One region of the Anaerostipes stercorihominis genome, then DNA from elsewhere that is predicted to be linked to it. Evidence: a T-box and tRNA genes for the amino acid it is inferred to sense, from the RefSeq annotation. Region 1 holds a T-box; the other holds one or more tRNA genes.
The links. A T-box is a leader RNA that pairs with one kind of tRNA and senses whether it is charged. The one in region 1 lies ahead of pheS (phenylalanine--tRNA ligase subunit alpha), so its partner is inferred to be a tRNA-Phe.
Positions count from the first base shown of each region.

Region 2: it encodes a tRNA-Phe, which carries the amino acid that the T-box ahead of pheS (phenylalanine--tRNA ligase subunit alpha) is inferred to sense. The anticodon was not compared.

Region 1 covers NZ_BAAJCL010000012.1:37,981-44,426, reverse strand. Annotated here, with positions in the region: gene AC27EF_RS10660 (aryl-sulfate sulfotransferase) at 1-213, opposite strand, end outside; gene pheT (phenylalanine--tRNA ligase subunit beta) at 432-2,849, opposite strand; gene pheS (phenylalanine--tRNA ligase subunit alpha) at 2,894-3,913, opposite strand; T-box leader at 4,035-4,235, opposite strand; gene AC27EF_RS10645 (PTS sugar transporter subunit IIABC) at 4,290-6,401, opposite strand.
Region 2 covers NZ_BAAJCL010000004.1:106,603-113,048, forward strand. Annotated here, with positions in the region: gene panB (3-methyl-2-oxobutanoate hydroxymethyltransferase) at 1-430, opposite strand, end outside; gene AC27EF_RS06045 (Rossmann-like and DUF2520 domain-containing protein) at 427-1,275, opposite strand; gene malQ (4-alpha-glucanotransferase) at 1,632-3,068, opposite strand; gene AC27EF_RS06055 (NAD(P)-dependent malic enzyme) at 3,174-4,328, opposite strand; tRNA gene AC27EF_RS06060 (tRNA-Gly) at 4,476-4,546, opposite strand; tRNA gene AC27EF_RS06065 (tRNA-Phe) at 4,553-4,625, opposite strand; gene AC27EF_RS06070 (HAD domain-containing protein) at 4,760-5,272, opposite strand; gene AC27EF_RS06075 (DUF378 domain-containing protein) at 5,514-5,720, shown strand; tRNA gene AC27EF_RS06080 (tRNA-Gly) at 6,417-6,446, opposite strand, start outside.

The DNA.
Region 1 (6,446 bases):
ATCCTGTTCTTTATGGGTTACAGTTTTTGGGGTTACCTTAATTTCTTTTTGCTTTACACTTGCAAAAAATTGTTCTTCTTTATAATGCCGGTAAGCCCGCACTCCAAAAAAGGATGCCGCAACAAGGAGAATTACAAAAAACACTAAAATTTTTATCCGTTTCCTCCGCTTTTTCTGTCGCTCCCCTTCCACAATGTCTTTTACATTCGTCATTTTTTTATCCTCCAATAAGTAATCTTTGTAATATTATGTCATATTTTCGTAATATTTGCAACTCTTTTGAAATCACCGAAAGTATCAAAAGGCATATTTGGGAATTTTAAGCAGTCACCAAGGTCTCGGTCAAGACCAGACTTTAACTCATCGCTATTACAAAAAAGAGGAAATACTATCCAAAGTATTTCCCCTTTTTCATGATTTCAATCTCTTTCTTATGCTCTAAGTTCAATTCCCAGATTTTTCAGCTCTTTTAAAATCTTATCCACGATCTTAGATACCTCTGCCTCCTCCAACGTGCGGTCTTTTGCCCGGAAGGTCAAAGAATATGCCACAGATTTATAGCCCTCTTCAATCTGACTTCCTTCATAAACATCAAACAGCTCGTAAGATTCCAACAGCTTGCCGCCTTTATCTCTGAAAATTTGCTCTAACTGACCAACAAAGATTTCTTTTTTCATAACCATACTCAGGTCTCGTTTCATTGCCGGGAATTTTGCAACCCCCTCATACTTTCGGTCAAACGTTGCCTTTTCCACAAGAACCGGCAAATCAATGACAGCGACATACACTTCGCCCTTCATGTCGTAGTTATCCATAACCTCGGGATGAATCTGCCCCATATATGCAGCCTGCATCCCTTGAATGGAAATATCAGCCTGACGCCCCGGATGAAGAAATGGATGTCTTGCTGTGGGAACATATTCTGACTGTCCTTTTAAGCCTAGCGCACTCAGAATGTCTTCCACCACACCTTTTAATGTAAAAAAGTCACAATCCCCGTACATTCCCAGTGTCATCTGCATTCTTTCCTCCGGAAGTTCTGTAAGCGGCAATGCTTTTGGCAAATAAATATTTCCAAACTCATACAGTCTTACGTTGGTATTTCGATGCGCCAAATTGGAAGCCAAAGAGGTTAACATCCCATTTAAAGAAACCGTTCTCATAATGCTGAAATCTTCTCCCAACGGATTGGAAATTTCAATTGCCTGCCGTTCTTTCGCATCCTGTGCAAACAGCAATTTATCGAAAACCTTCGGACTTTCAAAGGAATAAGACATGCCGCCGGAGAAACCGTTTTGTTCTGCTGCGTCACGACATACATCCTCCACACGGATTTTAAACGGCTTTTTCCCTGCAGTTGCTTCACCTCTCGGCAATGTCATCGGAATGTTATCATATCCGAAAAATCTTGCGACTTCCTCCGCCAGATCTGCCATACAACGAAGATCCTGCCGGAAACTCGGAATGATCAGCTGGTTGGTTTCCTTCTCATAAACCAGTCCGAGCCGATCAAAATATGTTAAAACTTCTTCTTCTGACACATTGGTTCCAAGAAGGGCATTCATCTTATCAACTTCCAGTGGAAGGCGTATTTCTTCTGCCGGATGAGGATATACATCAACCGCTCCGCCAACAACTTCTCCCGCTCCCAATTCCTCAATCAACTGGCATGCACGATTCATGGCAGCCATTGTATTTTCAGGATCAAGACCTTTTTCAAATTTTCCGGATGCATCTGTTCTTAACCCGATTTTCTTTGAAGACAAACGGATATTGGTCCCATCAAAACAAGCAGCTTCAAATAATAATGTTTGAATCTGATCTGTAACCATTGAGTTTTCGCCACCCATGATACCTGCAATTCCAATTTCCTTTTCTCCATCACAGATCATCAGCACGGAGTCATCCATCGTCCGCTCTTCTCCATCTAGGGTTACAAACTTATCACCTGCTTTGGCGCGACGAACAATAATTTCACGATTGGCAATGGTATCCAAATCATAGGCATGCATCGGCTGTCCATACTCTTCCATAACATAGTTGGTAATATCCACCAGATTATTAATCGGACGAATTCCCATGGCAGATAAACGTCTCTGCATCCACTCCGGGGAAGGCTGCAATTTGATGTTTTTAACCACCCTTGCCGTATATCTAGGACAAAGTTCTTCATCTTCCACGGTTACTTTAATATAATCACTGACATCCTCTTCATTTCCTATCTCAGTCACAACCGGAGGATAAAAATCTTTTCGGAAGGTTGCCGCCGCTTCTCTTGCCATGCCAACCATACTGAAACAGTCAACACGATTGGACGTAATTTCAAACTCTACCACTGCATCATGAAGACCAAGAGCCTCTATCGCATCATCTCCCGGCTGCACCTCTTTCTGAAAGATATAGATTCCATATTCCGGTGCCTCCGGATACAGATCTCTCGTGCTTCCCAATTCTTCTATGGAACACATCATACCAAAGGATTCCACCCCGCGCAGTTTTCCTTTTTTTATTTTGATTCCGTTTTCATTTTTATCTCCATCATGTCCGCCTGCAACACATCCTCCGTCCAATACCACCGGAACCAAATCTCCTTCTGATACATTGGGAGCTCCGGTTACGATCTGAACTACCTCGGTTCCCACATTCACCTGACAGACAATTAATTTATCCGCATCCGGATGTTTTTCTATTGTTTCAATTTTTCCAACAACAATTTTTTCCAGATTTTCATCTAATTTTTTATAGCTTTCCATGTTAGAGCCTGATAATGTCATTTTATCTGCATACTCTTCCACAGAGCAGTCTAAATCCGGCACATACGCCTTAATCCATGAAATCGGTGTATCCATTTTTCTTTCTTTCCTTTCATCTTCCTATTATTTTTTTATAGTTGCTAGAATTGAGACAAGAATCTCTTATCATTTTCGTATAACAGGCGCATGTCATCAATTTCATATTTTAAAAGAGCCACCCGCTCCAGCCCGATTCCAAACGCAAATCCTGAATAAACTTCCGGATCAATTCCGCACATTTCCAGCACATGAGGATGTACCATTCCGCATCCAAGAATTTCAATCCATCCGCTTCCTTTGCACATACGACAGCCTTTTCCACCGCATTTAAAACACGTTACGTCTACTTCTGCACTTGGTTCGGTAAATGGGAAATGATGCGGACGGAATTTTACTTTTGTATTTGGTCCGAAAAACTCTCTGGCAAACTGCTGCAAAGTTCCTTTTAAATCAGCAAAAGTAATCCCCTGATCTACTACCAAACCTTCCACCTGATGGAATGATGGAGAATGGGTTGCATCTACCTCATCGGACCGGAAAACTCTTCCCGGTGCGATCATGCGGATCGGCATTTTGCCAGTTTCCATGATACGTGCCTGAACCGGTGAAGTTTGTGTTCGCAGTAAAATTTCTTTATTAATATAAAAAGTGTCCTGTTCGTCCTTGGCAGGATGGTTCTCCGGTATATTCAGCAACTCAAAATTATATTTGTCATATTCCACTTCCGGGCCTTCTACAACCTCATATCCCATTCCAATAAAAACTCGTTCCAAATCATCCAGGGCAATTTGATTTGGATGACGATGCCCTTTTTCATGAGTCTTTCCGGGAAGCGTAACATCAATCACTTCTTTTTTCATTTTTTCTTCACGGATTCTTTTCTTTAAGAGCGTCATTTCTTCTTCCAGCGCCTTCTCAATGACTGCTCTGGTATCATTGACCATCTGTCCGACCATCGGACGCTCTTCTTTTGCGACATCCTTCATTCCTTTTAATACCTTGGTTAATTCTCCCTTTTTTCCAAGTACAGATACCCGGATTGCGTTGAGAGCATCCATAGCCTCTGCCTGTTTGATTTTCTCCAAGGCATCTTTTTTAATCGCCTCTAATCTTTCTTTCATAGTTCTATCCCTTTCATTTTATTCGTTTTCGGTACACATCCTGTACAACTCTGCAAAGCGTTTTTATAATATATAATATAGGAAAGTTTTTACTTTCCTATATTATAAAAAAACCCGTCCACAAAGGGACGAGTTTTGAACTTGCTCGCGGTACCACCCTAATTCTCATCACAGTTTTCCACTGTTTTGAGCACTTAAGTTTCTGCGTAACGGGCAGACTCCGTTATCTCCTACTGATGAATCTCATCTCGTTCAAAGATACAGCTACGGTGTGAAATTCGGAAGATTATTTCTTCTTACTGTGCACCATCAATGCCTTTAACTTTCCTTATTCTATACCATACTAACTTTATATGTCAATGGCTTTTCCAAGATTTCATTGTTTGAGCATCAAGATATCCGTTCCAACTTCTTGTTCTCCTGTCTGCTCCAATGTAATACTGATGTAATCGGAGCTGTTGCTGATCACCACCGGTGTTATCATATGAAATCCGGCATCTTGCATCTCCTCCAGGTCAAATTGCGCCAGCAAATCACCAACCTTCACTTTCTGTCCCGGTTCCACTTTTACATCAAAACCTTTGCCAGCCAATTTAACAGTATTGAGTCCCATATGAATGAGTACCTCTGCGTGGTTTTGAGAAATCAAAGCGATGGCATGTTTGGTTTGGAAAACAGCCGAAACAACGCCTTCCACCGGAGAAAAAACAGCTCCTTCTTCTGGAATCACCGCGAATCCTTCGCCAAGCATTCCTCCGGAAAAAACCTCATCCGGCACATGCTCCAGTTCAATTATCTCTCCTTTGATTGGAGAATAAATCATTTCTATTTTCCTCTCGTCCTTTGCTTTCCGCTCTATTTCTTTTACCAGACGACGGGTTTTTCGGTCCTCCCTGCCGTCCTCCAAATATTCCTCCAACTGAGATTTGATAATTGTGACTTGCGGTCCGTAAATAATCTGAATACTATTTCCTCGTTTCAAAATTCCTCTTGATCCGGTTCTTCGCAGCACAGCATCATCTACCAAAGCAATATCAGCAAGTCCGCAGCGAAGACGTGTTGCACAGCAGTCAATCTCTCCGATGTTCGCTTTTCCTCCAAGCCCTGCTGCAATCAGCGCGGGCAGCTGAAACGCAGAATCTATGCAATCTCCTCTGTCTTCCTTGGAATACAGGCGTACTTCATCTTTCTCATCCTCACGTCCGGGTGTTTTTAAATCAAATTTTAAAATCAGGAACTTAAATATAAAATAATAAAGCGCAAAATATATAATTCCAATGGGAATCAGACGCATCCAATTGGTTTTATCATTTCCCTGAAGGATTCCAAATAAAAATAGATCAATGAGCCCTCCTGAGAATGTCAATCCGACAGCAATATTCAATATATGAGCCAGCATATACGCAACTCCCGCCAAAATCACCTGAACTCCAAACAACATCGGAGCTACAAATAAAAATGTAAATTCAATGGGTTCCGTAATTCCCGTCGCCATAGAAGTCAACGCGGCAGACAACAAGAGTCCTCCCACTAATTTTTTCTTTTCTGGTTGAGCGCAGTGGTACATTGCCAGAGCTGCTCCTGGCAATCCGAAAATCATAAAAATAAATTCTCCCGAAAAATATCGGCATGCCTCTGCACTAAAATGCTGCGTCAACGGATCTGCAAGCTGTGCAAAGAAGATATTTTGCCCACCCATCACCAATTTCCCAGAAATTTCCATCGTTCCGCCTACGGCAGTCTGCCAAAATGGAAGGTAAAATACATGATGTAGTCCAAATGGTACCAGGAATCGTTTCACCAGTCCAAAAATTAAGGTCCCTAGATATCCGGTTCCTGTCACTAATCCTCCCAGAGAGTAAATCCCCCTTTGAATCGGCGGCCAAACAAAAAACATCAAAATTCCTACGAATACATATACAATCGCACTGATAATCGGTACAAAACGGCTTCCCCCAAAAAACGATAATGCATTGGGTACTTTGATCCGATGAAAACGATTATGAAGAGCTCCGACTCCCATTCCTGTAATGATCCCGCCGAACACTCCCATCTGCAATGTCTGGATTCCCACGGAAGTTGTGATTGTTCCAGCCAGAATATCCTGAGCAATGATTTCATTTTCCAAGATTGCTCCCGTTGCAACTAACAGCGCATTCACCGACGCATTCATCGAAAAGTATGCAATCACCGCCGCCAGCGCTGCCACTTCTTTTTCATGTTTCGCCATACCAATGGCAATTCCCACTGCGAAAATAATCGGAAGATTGTCAAACAGGACCTCTCCTGCCTTCTGCATGACTATCAACAAACCATAAAGAACCGTCCCTTTCCCAAGAACAGAGTTCAAACCATATGCCTCAATCATAGTCTCATTGGTAAAGGAACTTCCAAGCCCAAGAAGCAGTCCCGCCACAGGCAGTACCGCAAGCGGCAGCATAAAAGATCGTCCCATTCTTTGCAAAACGCCAAAGTATTTGTTTTTCATTTTCCATCGTTCCCTCTCTTCATTCTGTTGATAAAAACAAAGCGG
Region 2 (6,446 bases), on a different contig from region 1:
ACTGAGGAGTCAGCCCAATATGCGCGCAGACCGGAATCTGTGCTTTCACTATCGCCTCAATTTGCGGGCAGACATCTTTTCCGCCTTCTAATTTCACCGCCGTACATCCTGTTTCTTTCATAATTCTTCCGGCATTTACAACAGCATCATATACTGAAGTATGATAGGATAAAAACGGCATATCAACAACAATTAAAGCCTCTTTGGCTCCTCTTACCACTGCAGCCCCGTGGTGAATCATGTCCTCCACCGTAACCGGGATCGTGGAATCATATCCGAGCATCGTCATCCCCAGAGAATCCCCCACCAGCATTGTATGAATTCCACTCTCATCAAACAGTTTTGCTGTAGAATAATCATACGCGGTTAACATTGAAATTTTCTCTTTGTTATCCTTCATTTTTTGCAATGTACTTACTGTAACCTTCATTTTTCTTCCTCCAATACCTGTTTCATATCTGCATAATTTGTTTCAGGATGTCGCTCTTCTGCAATCTGAATGATTTCTCTCGTAAGAACGCAATAGGTTTCTTTTTCTTGTTCTCCGAGAACTTCCAGATGTTTTTTTATGGTCTCAACGTCATGCCGCTCCACCGGTCCGGTGAGCGCCGCCTCCGGTCCCACTTGAAAAATATTTTCAAGATTCTGCAGTGCCAGAGGCTTTAAAGCTGCCAGGGCTTGGGAGCCATCAAATCCACATTCCATTAACAGACTTACAGACTCTCTCATAAGACCAACCATCAAATTGGATGAAAACACCGCAGCCGCATGGTATTTCGGCTTGTCCTTTTTTTCAATGGAAACAACAGAATTCCCACATAAAGACAACAGCTGCCGGATCGGTTCTTCATGATTTTGGTCCCCTTCTACGGTAAACAATGCCTGCTCTAGATCTTCATATGCAGTTTTTTTACTCTTAAATGGAAACATTGGATGAATAGAATAACCGTATGCTCCGGTTTCTTCAATTCCAGAAAGAACAGCAGAACTCAAAGATCCGCTGCAATGACAGATATACTTTCCCTTTAAAGGAAAGGGTTTGACCTGTTCCCAGACTTCTTCAATTGAATCGTCCGGTACCGTTAAAAACAGAACATCACTCATCGTTAATAATTTATCAATGGATGCTACATAACTTCTTTGTGTTTGTTTCTGCGCTTCACATGCCTGAGCTTGTGTGCGGCTGTAAAACCCGGCAACGGGTATGTTATGATGTATAAAGTAATCTCCAAGAGAGCAGCCCACTTTTCCGGCTCCGATAAATCCTACTTTCATACAATATCACCTGCTTTCGTGCGGTGATGTTCCAGTGTTTGTCGGTATGATTTCTTCCAAGAATACCATCCACCTCGTACTATAGCACCCGCACCGTCAAAACGCAAGATAAAAACATCCCTTTGTGGTATTATTTCGTATACAAATATCCTGCGCTCCAAAGCATTTTGCAGTTATGACTGCCCATAGGATATAAAACGTGCCATGACAAAAAGCCTTCCTACAGACTCCGCCATGGCACGTTTTTCTTTTTGTAATAGCGATGATCCAAAATCCGGGCTTACCCAAGCCTCCGGCGACTGCTTACCATCCCGGAATGTGCCTTTTAGCACTTCCGGCGATTATTCTTTTTCACATTATTCTTCACGCTTCTCAACAGCTTCTTTTTTACATTTGTCCTCCGAAATGGTTCGATATTTTGTCGTTAATCTGAGAATTAACTTTTTCAATTCATCGTCCAATTGTTCTTCTTTGACTCTCCACTCCCAGTTATCTCCCACCGTTGAAGGTGTATTGATTCTTGCCTCACTTCCTAAACCAAGATAATCCTGCAATGGGATCACCACCATGTTTCCGCGGCTTTCCAATGCCAGTGAAATTAAGTCAAGATGAACGGTTCCCGTTCTCTCAATGGTGCTGTGGGACAAATAGTGCTCCAAAAACGCCCGATCTTCCTCGGACAATGTCTCGTACCATCCAACCACCGTATCATTATCATGAGTTCCGGTATAAACGACACAATTTTCTTCATATTTGTGAGGCAGGTAGATGCTGTCATCCCACGCGCCAAAGGCAAATTCCAGAACTTTCATCCCAGGATACCCTGTCTCTTTCAAAAGCTCAAATACGCTCGGAGTTAAAAATCCCAAATCCTCTGCTATAACTTCCCGGTTTCCCAGCTCTTTCTTCATCGCATGAAAAAACTCCTGTCCCGGCCCCTTCTGCCAGTGTCCGCCCACTGCTGTCTGGTCTTCCGCCGGGATTTCAAAGTATTCGTCAAATCCCCGGAAATGATCCAGACGCAGGACGTCATATAACAGGAAATTGTAACGAAGACGATTCATCCACCAGCGATATCCGGTGCTTTTGTGATATTCCCAATCATAAACCGGATTTGACCAAATCTGTCCGTCTTCCGCAAAGGCATCCGGAGGACACCCTCCGACAACCTTTGGTTCTCCCTTTTCATTTACTTTAAATAACTCCTTATGATGCGTAAATGCGGTTCCCTCCAATGCTACATAAAACGGTAAATCTCCGATAATCTTAATTCCCTTTTTATTCGCATACGCTTTCAGTGACAGCCACTGCTTCTGAAAATAATATTGACAAAAGCGAAAATAGCCCCCGCTGTCCAGCTCTTTTCGCTTTTTCATATAAGACACATATTCATCCAGCCACTCCTGATTCTTCTCTTTGAACGTTTCGTAATCCTGATCCGGTGAAAATCTGAGATATGCCTTGCGAAGCAGCTTATGCCGACTTTCACGCACTGCATCATAATCCACCTTTCCGGTATTCTCCTCTTGATACGGATCAAGCTCCTGCTGGGTCAGCAGCCCTTCTTTTTGAAGCTGCTCTAAATCTATATAGAGTGTGCTACCTGCATGGCTGGAAAATGAAAGATAAGGAGAATTTCCTGCACCAATCGTTCCCAAAGGTAAAATTTGCCAATACTGTTGTCCGGCTTCTGACAAAAAATCGACAAATTGATACGCTTCTTTGGAAAAACATCCAATCCCATAAGATGACGGCAAACTAAAAACTGGTAACAAAATTCCACTTGTTTTCATTAAATTCTCCTTAGCTCTTTTTTATTTCTTGCATTATATCATAAAAAAGCTTTGTATGAACAAACTTTTCACCTTTTTAAACGTATTTAATTTTCATACAAATCACTATTTTCGACTTTCTTCTGCAACCGCCTCTGCAACTGCCCTGCATACTCTCTCATCGAAAGCTCCGGGAATAACATATTCTTCACTTAGTTCATCATCACCGATGATTCCGGCAATCGCTCTTGCCGCAGCCATTTTCATCGCTTCTGTGATCTGTCCGGCTCTGGCATCCAAAGCGCCTCTGAAAATTCCCGGAAATACAAGAACATTGTTAATCTGATTTGGAAAATCGGAACGTCCGGTTGCGATAACTCTTGCTCCTCCTTTTTTAGCTTCTTCCGGCATAATTTCAGGAGTTGGATTTGCCATTGCAAAAATAATTGCATCGTCTGCCATGTCAGAAACCATATCTGATGTAACAATCTTCGGTGCCGAAACCCCAATGAATACATCTTTCCCCTTTATAATTTCAGGCAAAAGACCTCTTTGTTTTTCTTTATTGGTAATTTCCGCCATCTCTCTCTGTGCAGGATTCATCCATTCTTCTCCCGGACAAAGAGCACCTTTTTGGTCTACCAGAACAACATTGCCTGCTCCGAATTGGAGAAGAAGTCTGCAAATGGAAATACCGGCAGACCCGGCCCCATTAATCACAATTTCTGCTTCTTCCATCGTTTTCCCAACCAATTTTAACGCATTCAAAAGTCCCGCTGCCACAACAATTGCCGTTCCATGTTGATCATCATGAAACACCGGAATATCCAGTTCTTCTTTCAGCCTTCTCTCAATCTCAAAACATCTCGGTGCGGAAATGTCCTCTAGGTTGATTCCTCCAAAGCACGGCGCAATATTTTTTACTGTCTGTATAATCTCTTCTGTATCCTTTGTATCCAAACAGATCGGAAACGCGTCAATGTCTGCAAACTCTTTAAATAATAATGCCTTTCCTTCCATCACCGGCATCGCTGCCTCCGGTCCAATATCTCCCAACCCCAAAACCGCAGTTCCATCCGATACCACAGCGACCAAATTGCCTTTTGCAGTATAACGATACACATCATCTTTGTGATCTCGAATTTTACGGCATGGTTCTGCAACTCCCGGCGTATAAGCCGTACTTAAATCGTCTCTGGTTTTTACTGCTACCTTTGAACGAACTCCAATTTTTCCTTTATTTTTTTCGTGCATTTCCAGCGCCAACTGATTATAATCCATCTTTTTTCTCCTTTTCTTCGTATTTCTTCATCCTTATTATACAAAAAATTCCTATAGAATAAAACAAAACTTCGTCTATTCTATAGGAAAGTGAAGAATTCTCTAATTATCAAAAAAAGAAGAATGACATAAACATTCTTCTTCACAAGCGGGTGATGGGAATCGAACCCACGTGATCAGCTTGGAAGGCTGGAGTTCTACCATTGAACTACACCCGCATATCATGCCCAGAGCCGGAATCGAACCAGCGACACGAGGATTTTCAGTCCTCTGCTCTACCGACTGAGCTATCTGGGCTTTTCAACTGGAAAGTGTCAATCTTTGTCTTCTTTCCCCGCATCTCTGCGACTTCTATACTTTACCATATTCAAGAACAATTGACAAGTCATTTTTTGAAAAAATTTTGTGAACTCCACTCCTCCTATTTTTAATCACCGATTTTCTGATTTCCATCGTTTCCAAAATTTCCAAAAAGGAGGTTTTTTTAAAATACTAATTGCTCGTTCTGCATGCTCCCTCTGTAATCCTCCGGTACAAAAGTCTGTCTTGACCAAATATTTTTCATATCCATGTCTACGCCAATCATAATCCCCATCATCCAATATTACAAAATTCTCCACCGGTTCCGAACTTTTTTCCAGCCAGTCCTTAATCTCATCTTCCCGTCTTCCATTGCTCAAATACTCCGTTTTATCAATAATTCTCAATTGATATTTCTTCAGAGTATCCACCAAAAGTCTGCACCAGTCCTGTACATTGTCGCTGTGTTTTGTCCATCCATATCGCCAGGAAGATGAAAGTACAATGCTGGCTCCGGTTGCATCCACAATTTGTTTCAAATATTTAATATTCTCTTCATCAATGGGTACCAGCTCTTCTTTACATTTTTCAAATAAACTCTGAGAATTTAATACTCCATCCACATCCAGAAAAATAACTTTCATTTCCATTCCTCCTTCATGGCCGCTGATTTTCTGGTGATCCATTGTTTCTCATATATTTTGTTCTTATTATACTCTCTCTTCCAAAAAAAGGCAATGAAGTGTCTTGGTCCCTAAAATTAATTTCATAAATTTCTTGCTAAAATGTATAGTTTGATTACTTGCAACGAATACTATCTTAAGTATTCTTTATATCACCTGCGACAAGATTGCAGGTGTACTCTTAAATAACAAGGAGGATTTTATGGGAAACAAATTTTTAGATTGTACCGCGCTTACGATTGTAATTATCGGAGCGATCAACTGGGGGCTCATTGGATTTTTCCGTTTTGATCTGGTTGCTTTTCTCTTTGGAGAAATGACCGTTGTAACACGAATCATCTATGATCTGGTTGGCATCTGCGGTTTATACCTTCTGGCATTCTACCGATATTGTGGAAAACAGATATAAAGAATATTTCATTTTTTATACAGGCACATTTTCTTCCATGAAATGTGCCTGTGTCCTTATGAAACAAAAAGCTGCTTCTGTGAATCTTCATTTTTGTTCGTAAATATTTTAATTTCTCTGCCAGCAAACCCGGATTTATATTTTTTTCTGCAAATAAATCATATTTCCCCTCATCAGTTACGATACACTCACATTTAATCCCCTAATCGTCTAATACATACATTGTTCATCGGCTAACAACAAGGGAAGAAATTGTTTTTTATTCTCTTTGATTTCTTTCATTTTCATATCAGTACCCTCTCTCAATTTCCAATTTTCTTAATTTTGGAAAGTATTCTCGTATTTTCCCAACGGTAATCCCTTTACCATACGGAATTTTTTTGATTACTTTGTCATAGTCGATTGGCGATGCAAAATACATTTAACTTCCATCATATTTTTCAATACTTTTCTGGTCTGTAATGATTTGAAATCGTTTGCCATTTTTGCCACCTCCTACTTGAAGGATAATCTGTTTATCATTCCTATGCCCACATCCAGCGCAGGCAATCCGCAAAGGCGGTAACGGACTACGCAGATAAGATATTTTAGGACTTTAACCAAAAACTTTAACCATTGTAAAAATATTGGTCGGAGAAAAAAAGAAAGCCTCCTAAAAATAACCATTTTAAGCTATTTCTAAAAGGCAACAAAAAAAGCGATAGACGGGGCTCGAACCCGCGGTCT